DNA from 2 places in the Cryobacterium sp. AP27 genome. Region 1 is predicted to be linked to the other one. Evidence: predicted binding sites of a transcription regulator. Region 1 holds the regulator's gene; the other holds the start of a gene.
The links. Region 1 encodes LexA, which represses DNA repair genes until DNA is damaged. Its sites were predicted from a motif close to TCGAACANNTGTTCGA; they were not measured.
Positions count from the first base shown of each region.

Region 2: AC1MB9_RS08800 (HNH endonuclease signature motif containing protein) is a predicted target of LexA. The motif match lies at 2,405-2,420, and genes of this name have one in related genera.

Region 1 covers NZ_CM155285.1:908,803-913,920, reverse strand. The annotation lists gene AC1MB9_RS04220 (histidinol-phosphate transaminase) at 1-578, opposite strand, end outside; gene AC1MB9_RS04215 (LysM peptidoglycan-binding domain-containing protein) at 651-1,097, opposite strand; gene lexA (transcriptional repressor LexA) at 1,353-2,087, shown strand; gene metE (5-methyltetrahydropteroyltriglutamate--homocysteine S-methyltransferase) at 2,160-4,493, opposite strand; gene AC1MB9_RS04200 (methylenetetrahydrofolate reductase) at 4,490-5,118, opposite strand, start outside.
Region 2 covers NZ_CM155285.1:1,841,862-1,846,979, reverse strand. The annotation lists gene AC1MB9_RS08810 (enoyl-CoA hydratase/isomerase family protein) at 1-2, shown strand, start outside; gene AC1MB9_RS08805 (GAF domain-containing sensor histidine kinase) at 344-2,149, shown strand; gene AC1MB9_RS08800 (HNH endonuclease signature motif containing protein) at 2,484-3,971, shown strand; gene AC1MB9_RS08795 (M50 family metallopeptidase) at 4,096-4,803, shown strand; gene AC1MB9_RS08790 (dihydrolipoamide acetyltransferase family protein) at 4,815-5,118, opposite strand, start outside.

The sequences.
Region 1 (5,118 bases):
GCCTCGTCGACGACGACGATTCCGCGGCTGGCGTCATAGACGGCGCTGATCGTGTCCAGGGACAGGGTCGTGCCGGTCGGGTTGTTGGGGGAACACAGAAAGACGAGGTCGGGGTTCGTGCGCGTCACCCAGTCCGCTGCGGTCTCCGGCGACAGGGTGAAATCGACATCGCGCCCGCCCGCGATCCACTCGGTACCGGTGCCCGAGGCGAGTATGGAGTACATCGAGTAGGTGGGGGCGAAGCCGAGCACGGACCGGCCGGGACCGCCGAAGGCCTGCAACACCTGCTGCAACACCTCATTGGAGCCGTTGGCGGCCCAGATATTCTCCGGGGTCAGTCCGTGGCCGAGGTACCCGGCGAGTCGTTCCCTCAACTCGGTGAACTCCCGGTCGGGGTAGCGGTTCACGGTGAGAACCGCCTGCGCCAGGGCCCGCACGATGTCCAGAGCCACCGGCTCCGGTATCGGATGCGTGTTCTCGTTCACGTTGAGGGCTACCGGAACATGCAGTTGCGGAGCTCCATAGGGGATTTGACCGCGGAGGTCGGCGCGCAGGGGAAGGTCATTGAGACTGGTCACCCGCCAATGCTACGGCGACGAGGGCCCTCTGCCCCAACCGGCGGCGCCCGTCCGCTGCGGGAGGGGAAAGGATCAGTACCCGGCGGGCAGGGCCAGACGTTGACCGGGCTGCAGGATTTTGCCCTGCAGGTGGTTCAGATCGACGATGTCGACGATGACGTCTCGCGGGTCCGCGGTGGGCGCAATCTGCTGGGCGAGGTTCCACAAGGTCTGGCCGGGCGCCACCGTGACGTAGCGGAACGACACGAGTTCCGTCTGCAGAACGGAGCCGGACGCGGCACCGGACGCGGTTGCCGCGTCGATTCCGCCGCCGAGGGCCAGCATGACCGCCGCGATGACCACCGGGGTGGCCACGACGGTGGTGAGCACGAGACGTCCCCGCCGGGTGAGTCGAAATCGCGTTGTGGCCGTCGGGGCCGCACGATCGGGTGCCGTGCTCGTGTGCGCGGCGGAGCTGATGTCTACGGTGCTCATGCCTGCTGTGCTCATATCGAGTGTGCTCATGCGTACTGTGCTCATGTCGAACCTCCGGGTGATCTCATTCGGCGAGTTGCGCATCCGACTCTCGGCCGGGAGAGCCGGATGCGAAACTATGTTCCGAATATAACTTCGAATATTCGAACAATCAACCCTTTCGCTCTCAATTTTCTCAAAGTGATCGCGACACCCTCGAATAGATGTTTGTCTTACCGGCGGAAACTGGATAAAGTTTCGATAGGAAGTTGTTCAATCCGAACTCAACCAGATACCACCGACATTCCCGTCGCAGGGCTTATGTCCACCGGCGGGACCGACTCGAGGAGCGAAAGCGTGACGAAAGACACCAGCGGTTCCCGCGACAAGGGCGGCACCCGACGCCGCAAGAGCCTGAGTGAACGCCAGCTCGCCATCCTTGACGTGATCCAGCGCTCGGTCAGCCAGCGCGGGTATCCGCCGAGCATGCGGGAGATCGGCGACGCGGTGGGCCTGGCATCCCTCTCCAGCGTCACTCATCAGCTCAACCAGCTGGAGCTGAGCGGCTACCTGCGCCGTGACCCCAACCGCCCCCGAGCGCTTGAGGTACTGATCGAGGTTCCCCGGTCACCGGAAGACCCGATCGTGCGGGAGAGCGCTGCACTCCCTGCACAGATCGGCGACGCGGCCATGGTTCCGCTCGTCGGGCGCATCGCCGCCGGCGTTCCCATCATGGCCGAGCAGCAGATCGACGAGATTTTCCCGCTTCCCCGGCAGCTCGTAGGCAAGGGCGAGCTGTTCATGCTCAAGGTCATCGGTGAATCGATGATCGACGCGGCCATCTGCGACGGGGACTGGGTCGTCATCCGGCAGCAGAAGACGGCCGAGAACGGCGAGATCGTCGCCGCCATGCTCGACAATGAGGCCACCGTGAAGGTCTTCCGGCAGCGGGACGGCCATACCTGGCTCCTCCCCCGCAACTCCAACTTCGAGCCCATCGTGGGCGACTTCGCCGAAATCCTCGGCAAGGTCGTCGCCGTTCTGCGCTCCGTCTAGTCACGACAAGAACGGCGCCGCGCCGGGACGTGCACCGTATGTGCACTTCCCGGCGCGACGCCGTGTTGTGGGTTAAGCCGGTACGGCCGCGCCGATTCTCGCGCGCACGATCCGGGTCGCTTCGAGCATATTGTTCAGCGACTCGACCGTTTCGGCGTAGCCGCGGGTCTTGAGACCGCAGTCGGGGTTCACCCAGACCTGGCGAACGGGGATGGATCCGACCGCCGTTTCGAGCAGCTCCGTCAGTTCGGTGACGCTCGGAACCCGCGGGGAGTGGATGTCCCACACGCCCGGTCCGATGCCGTGGTCGAAGCCGCCGGCCTTGATGTCGTGAACCACCTCCATCCGGGACCGCGCCGCCTCGATGCTCGTCACGTCGGCGTCGAGGTTCGCAATCGCGTCGATGACGACGCCGAACTCCGAGTAGCAGAGGTGCGTGTGGATCTGCGTGGCGTCCGCGACACCGGCCGTGGCCAGGCGGAATGACCCGACCGACCAGTCGAGGTAGTCCGGCTGCTGCTCCGTCTTGAGCGGCAGGAGTTCGCGCAGCGCCGGCTCATCCACCTGCACGATACCGATTCCGGCGGCCTCCAGGTCCCCGATCTCATCGCGGAGCGCGAGCGCCACCTGGCGGGCGGTCTCGCCCAGGGGCTGGTCGTCGCGCACGAACGACCAGGCGAGGATCGTCACCGGGCCGGTGAGCATGCCCTTGACCGGCTTCGTCGTGAGGCTCTGCGTGTACAGGGACCAGTCCACGGTGATCGGCTTGGGCCGGGACACGTCGCCCCAGAGGATGGACGGGCGCGTGCAGCGGCTCCCATAGGACTGCACCCAACCGTTCTCGGTGACGGCGAAACCGTCAAGGTTCTCGGCGAAGTACTGCACCATGTCGTTGCGCTCGGGTTCGCCGTGCACGAGGACGTCGAGTCCGATCTCCTCCTGCAGTTGCACGACCCGGGCGATTTCGGCCTTCATGAGCGCGCGGTATTCGCTCTCGGCCAGCGTTCCCTTGAGCAGCTGGGCGCGCGCGCGGCGGATCTCGCCGGTCTGCGGGAAGGACCCGATCGTGGTTGTCGGCAGCAGGGGCAGCCCGAGGGCCTTCTCCTGGGCGGTGAGTCGGTCGGCGTACTCGCCACGGGAGAAGTCGGCGGCGCTGAGGGTAGCCGTGCGCGCGCGCACCGCGCCGTCACGCACTCCGGGGCTGGCCTGGCGGGATTCCAGTGCGGCGGCGGCCGCGGCCAGCTCCGGAGCGATCGCGGCGGACCCCTCGGCCAGCCCGCGAGCCAGTACGGCCACCTGGGCGACCTTCTGATCGGCGAAGGCCAACCAGCTGGTGAGGTCCGCACCGAGAGAGGACTCGTCCGTGACGTCATGCGGCACGTGCAGCAACGAGGTCGACGTCGAGATGCTCACCGACGGGGACAGCGTGCGCAGGGCCACGGCACGGTCCAGAGCATCCTGCAGGTCACCCCGCCAGATGTTGTGCCCGTCGACGACACCGGCCACGAGTGCCTTCGTGGCCAGTCCCGGTGTCGGTGCCGGAAGGGTCCCGCGCACCAGGTCGAGGCCGATGGCTTCCACCGGGGAGTCGGCGAGCACCGGGAGTGCGTCGTCGAGGCTGCCGTAGGGAGCGGCGACGAAGATGGCGGGACGACGGTCCAACTGTCCGAGAGTCGCGTAGGTCGCGGCCAGCGCGGCGAGGGTCTCCACTCGGGGCACGTCGATGCTTTCGCTCACGAGGCCGGGCTCGTCCAGCTGTACCCAGTCGGCTCCGGCCGCCGCGAGGCGGGCGAGCAGTTCGGCATAGACGGGAAGTAGGTCATCGAGGCGCGACAGCGGCTGGAATCCCGCCGGTGCTTCGTCGCTCGGCTTGCTCAGCAGCAGGAACGTGAGGGGGCCGACAATGACGGGCCGGGTCGTGAAGCCCGCCGCGCGGGCCTCCTCGAATTCGCGCACAATGCGGTCGCTCGCGAGCGAGAAGACCGTTTCCGGCCCGATCTCGGGCACGAGGTAGTGGTAATTGGAGTCAAACCATTTGGTCATCTCCAGGGGCAGCTTGTCTCCCTCGCCGCGAGCCAGGGTGAAGTAGCCGGCGAGGTTGATTCGGCCGTCCCCGCCCACGAGCGACGCGAAGCGTGCGGGCACGGCCCCCACGGTCACGGCGGCATCCAGCACCTGGTCGTAGAACGAGAAGGACTCGGGGATCGAGGAGTCCGTGCGGCCCAGGCCGAGAGCGGCCAGACGTTCGCGGGTGCCCTGGCGCAGGGCACCCGCCGTGCTCTCCAGCTCGTCGGCGGTGATCGCACCGCGCCAGAAGGCTTCGACGGCCTTCTTGAGCTCACGGCGACGACCGATCCGCGGGTAGCCGAGGATCGTTCCGGACGGGAATTCGGGGGTGGTTGTCATGCTGATTTCCTGACTGGATAGGCCGCCGAGAAGGCGGGATAGCGCGAAGGTGAACGGGGGGAAGCGGGGTGCGGTTCATGGGTGTCGAGGGCGCCGCATCGGCGCAGCACCTCGAGCACGGTCTCGTGCTGGTTGAAGGCATAAAGGTGGAGGCCGGGGGCGCCGCCGTCGAGCACCTGCCCTGCGAGCTGAGTGGCGTGCGTGATACCGATCTCCCGCTGGCCTTCCGGGGTCGGTTCGACCTCGAGTTGGATGGCCAGGTCGGACGGCAGCTGCTCGCCGGAAAGCTCGAGGATACGCCGCAGCCGGCCCGGGCTCGTGACGGGCATGATTCCCGGCAGGATGGGGAATTCGACGCCCGCGCGGCGGGCCCGCTCGATGTACACGAGGTAGTCGTCGGCGTGGAAGAAGAGTTGGGTGATCGCGAGGTTGGCGCCTGCGGCCTGCTTGGCCAGCAGCGTGTCAATGTCCTGCGAGGTACCGCGGGACCGGGGATGCCCGTTGGGGAATCCTGCGACGGCGATGCGCACCTTGTCGCGCTCCGTCTTCACGCCGCGCGCGCCCGGCAGGCCGGGGATGACCGTCTCGCGGTAGGGCACACGTTCGGCCTGCACCCGGTGAATCA
Region 2 (5,118 bases), 930 kb from region 1:
GATCGACGCCAGATGACCTTTGGCCCTACTGCGGCCGTCTCGGGGGCGGGACTGTTAAGTCACAACCCCGAGAAAGGTGTTCACATGACCTTGACGTGCCCCTACTGCCGTTCCCAGGCACGGCTGAGTCCCAACCCGGCGCATGAGCGGCGCTCTTCGCTTCCGGTGTACCTGTTCGTGTGCACCGGGTGTGACCACACGTCCGTGAGCCGGGTTCCGCTGCTTCGGTGAGCTGAGACTGGTCGCCGATACGTATCCGTGAAAGAGTGAAGGCACGAGATAGCAGGCCAGAGTACCGATGCGTGGGCGCCGGGCGTAGCCAGACGACGATCGGAACTTTGCCATGGTGGACCAGCCGGTCGATGAGCTCCACGGAGCCCCCCTCCAACCCGCCGGAACCCGGATCGAGGATCTGCTGCGCGAATTCGTCGCGCGGGCGGACGAACTGCTGCTCACCCAGGAACGCATTCGCGGCCTCGTCGGGGCCGTCGTGTCGATAGCAGAGGACCTGAGCCTCGAGGCCGTGCTCAAACGCGTGGTTGAATCCGCCTGCCGGTTGCTGCGCGCGCAATACGGCGCGCTCGGCGTGATCGGTGACGACCAGCAGCTCACCCATTTCGTCACGGTCGGTTTCGACGAGGAGACGATCGACAAGATCGGTCCGCTGCCCGTGGGCAAGGGTGTGCTCGGACTGCTTATCCAGGAGCCCCACCCGATTCGGCTGCACGACCTGGGGCAGCATCCCTCCGCCGCCGGGTTTCCCGAGAACCATCCGCCCATGGTCTCGTTCCTGGGCGTGCCGGTGCGGGTGCGTGACACCATCTTCGGCAATCTGTACCTCACCGAGAAGGAAGGCGGGGGCGATTTCACCCCCGAAGATCAAGAACTCGCCGTGGCGCTCGCCGCGGCCGCGGGCGTGGCCATCGAGAACGCCCGCCTGTTCGAGGAGGCCCGACTCCGCGGGGCCTGGCTCGAGGCCTGTGCCGACATGGCCAAGGATCTCCTCCGGTCCTTCGACGACGAGGGCGAGAGCGGATTGGACACGGTTGCCACGCGCGCCATGGCCGAAGCCGACGCGGCACTCGCGCTGGTCTGCCTGCCCACCGATGAAACCGACACGGTGTTCTGTGCGGCCGGGGCCGGTGCGGGAGCGCCGGCGCTCGTCGGTCGCAGCGTTCTCATGTCCGTGCCTGCGCTTGACCGGGTTCGCCGCACCGGGCAGTCGATGGTGCTTCCCGAGCTGTCCCAGGTGATCGACCCGGTGATCGCGGCCGAGACGGACGCCTGTCCGGAACTCGGCCACACCCTGCTCGTTGCCCTGGGCCCGCCCGGTGTGGGGCAGGGGGTGCTCCTGCTGGCCCGCCCAGCCGGCGCCGCCCCGTTCAGTGCCACCGACGTGGAGATGAGCGCCGTCTTCGGCTCCTACGTGGCGCTCGGCCTCGAGCTGGCCAACGTGCACCGGATGCGCGAACAGCAGGCCGTCTTCGGAGACCGGGACCGCATCGCCCGTGACCTGCACGACCTCGTCATCCAGCGGCTCTTCGCCGCCGGCCTCAGCATGCAGAGCCTTCGGCGCTTCACGGACGACCCGGTGGCGCTCGAACGCATCGCCGCCGTCACCGTGGAACTGGACAGCACCATCCACGAGCTTCGGGACACCATCTACTCGCTGCGGGGGGTGTCGAAGGACTCGGCCACCATGAGCAGCAAGATTCTTGCCGTGATTTCGGACGGTACCCAGTCCCTGGCGTTCGCGCCCAACATCGAATTGTCCGGACCCATCGACGCTGACCTGGGGGAGTCCCTCACCGAGAACCTGTTGGCGGTCATCACGGAGGCGCTCAGCAACGTCACCCGGCATGCGGCGGCAACGTCCATCAAAATCACCGTCAACGCCGAGCACGGACGCATCCGCCTGCTCATCGTCGACAACGGGCAGGGCTTCACCGAGAACAGGCGCTCGAGCGGTCTCGAAAACCTGCGGCAGCGGGCGCGCCTGTGCGGTGGACGCTTCGAGGTGACCAGTGAGCCCGGGGCGGGCACCCAACTGTCGTGGTCCGCGCCGGTGCCGATCGTGACCAACCCGTCACGACCCGGGCCGTCGCCGCGCGGGCTGCAGCGCGGGTTCGGAACCGAAGCCGCAACGTAGGCGTACCGGCCCATAGCGTCGGTGCCGCGACCAGCGACGCGGGGCCCTTCCGCTCCGGTCGGGCTCGCAATGATTTCCCAGGGGCGCCCACACGTCGGTCGAGCCGTCGCCCCGCGCTGGTCGAGCTTGTCGAGACCCCGCGTTCCGATCTCGTCACGCCCCCACACGAGTGGACCCGGAGGCCCGCCCTCGAATCAGAACCTCGCGTCCCGGGATCGGCCGGCGGCTGACGGGTGAAAACAGGCGCCGGGACAACTGAAAACAGATTCGAGACTTCAAAAGAATACTGTGAGTAAATCTCGCCTAAACGTTCGAATCGGGGTAAAATGGGGGTATGTTCACGACGGTGAAGTCCGGAGCTGAGATGGTCGCCCTGCTGGCGCAGGCCGACGAACTCGTCACGAATGCTCTGGCCGGGGTGCAGTTCGCGCTCCTCGACGACGAGGCGGCGCTGGCCGTGTTGGGGGCGTTGGAGGCGGTGGGGCGTCGGGTGGACGGTGGCCGGATCGGGTCCGCGGCGAATGTTGCGTGCCGCGCGGATGCGGGCTTGGGGCATGAGTCGTTGGCGTGGAAGAACGGGTGCCGGGGAAAGTTCGAACTGATCACCGGCGTGACGCGTATTTCCAGCAGCGAGGCGAAGCGGCGGATGCGGCTCGGCGGTTTGATCGCCGGTACCGCGAGCGCGTCGAGTGGGTTGCTGGGGCAGAGCGTTCCGGTGCGGCACCCCGCCGTCGCCGACGGTCTCGCCTCCGGCCAGCTCGGGGTGGATGCGGCGGAAGCCATCGTGACGGTGCTGGAGCAGATCGGCTCCCGCGTGGCGGTGGACGACCTGGACCGGGCCGAACGAGCCCTCGTCGCCTCGGCGACCGGGGCGATCACCGCGGAGACCGCGGGGCTTCCCGGGGCGGGGATCGCGTTCGGCGCCGACCTGATCCGCGCCCAAGCGCACCAGTGGGAGGCGGTCCTTGACCCGGACGGCGCCGCCCCGAGTGATGACGAGCACGCGGCGACAAGCACGGTGGGGTTCGGGGTGCTGCGTAACGGCCTCTACCCGCTGCACGGCGCGGTGACGCCGGACCTTCTCGGGGTGATGAACGGTGTCTTCGCCACGTTCCTCTCCGCCCACGCGGCCCCGGCGTTCCCGTCGGCGGAGGAGCAGGCGCTTATGGAGGCCGGCGAAGTCATACCGGGGGCCGAGGCGGTGGCCGTGGATGACCGCACGGGAGGGGAGAAACGCGCCGACATCCTCCGAGCCGTGTTCGAGACGACAGCGCGGGACCCGAAAACGCCCACTATGGGTGGTGCCGCTCCCGTGGTGATGGTGCATGTGAACGCCCGCGACCTGAAGACCGGCCGCGGCGTCGGCTGGATCGACGGCGTCGACGCCCCGATCAGCCTCCGCACCGTGCACCAACGCCTCTGCAACGGCGGATATCAGCAGGTGGTCATCGGCGACGACGGACAGGTGCTGCACCTCGGCAGCAAAGAACGGTTCTTCAGCCCGGCGCAGCGCCGGGCGATCGCCGCCCGCGACGGCGGCTGCGTCATCCCCGGCTGCACCGTCCCCGCCGCCTGGTGCGAAGTTCACCACGTGATCCCGTGGCAATCCCACGGCGCGACCGACGTGGAGAACGGGGTGCTGCTGTGCTGGTTTCATCACCACAGCATCGACACCAACGGGTGGAACATCCGCATGGTCAACGGGCGCCCGCACCTGCGCGGACCCGTACTCTTCGACCCCACAAGAACCTGGCGGCCCGCGGCCGCCCACCGCGCCAACACGCCCAGCACCGACCCACCCTGGAGCAGATCCAGGCAATAGCGTCCCGACCGGGATGCAGAGCGTCGAGGTGGTCGACTGCGGCACACGCGTCGAACGCGTCACCGGTGTGAGGACTCGATGCACCTGGAATCGGCCGCGAGGCCGCTCACCTAGTCTGGGAAGCATGGACGTACTGCGCGGAATCTGGGAAAACATGATCCAACCGCATGCCCCCCTTCCGGTCCAGGCGGCGTGGCTGACCATTGTGGCTGCGCTGCTTCTCGTGCTGGTCCCGATGGTCTGGCGCGTCACCCGGCACGGCATCACCATCGTGCACGAGGGCGGGCACGGAGTGGCGGCAACGCTGAGCGGGCGGCGGCTGAGCGGCATCCGCCTGCACAGCGACACCTCGGGACTCACCGTGAGTCGCGGGCGTCCCCGCGGCCCGGGCATGGTGTTCACGCTCGTCGCCGGCTACACCGCGCCCGCGGTGCTCGGGCTGGGAGCCGCGTGGCTTCTCGGCCTCGGGTACGACGTGGGGCTGCTGTGGCTGCTGCTCGTGGCGCTCGTGCTGCTGCTGGTACAGATTCGCAACTGGTTCGGACTGTGGTCGGTGCTCGTCGCGGGCACCGCCATCTTCGCCGTGTCCTGGTTCGGCTCACCACTCGTGCAAAGCGTCTTCGCCCTCGCCCTCACGGCGTTCCTGCTCCTGGGCGCGCTGCGCACCGTGCTGGAGCTGCAGCAGTCCCGCTCGCGCGGCTCGGCCGGCTCCTCGGACGCCGATCAGCTCGCTCGGCTCACACACGTGCCCGGCATCTTCTGGGTGGGTGTCTTCCTCGCCGTCGACCTCACGTGTTTCGCCGTCGCCGGGCGCTTCCTCGGCCTGCTCTGAGGCCGAGGAACCTACAGTTCCGCGAGCAGCGACACCGGATTTTCGATGCACCGAGCCACGAAGGTGAGGAAACCGGCAGCGGTGCCGCCGTCGCACACCCGATGGTCGAAGACCATCGAGAGCTCCACCACGGTGCGCACCGCCAGCTCGTGATTGACGACCCACGGGCGCTCGATCATGCGGCCGATGCCGAGGATCGCCGCTTCCGGGTGATTGATGATGGCGGCGGAGCCGTCAACACCGAGTGAACCGAAATTGTTGAGCGTGAACGTTCCGTCGCGAAGTGCCGTTGGTGCGAATGTGCCGTCGGCGGCA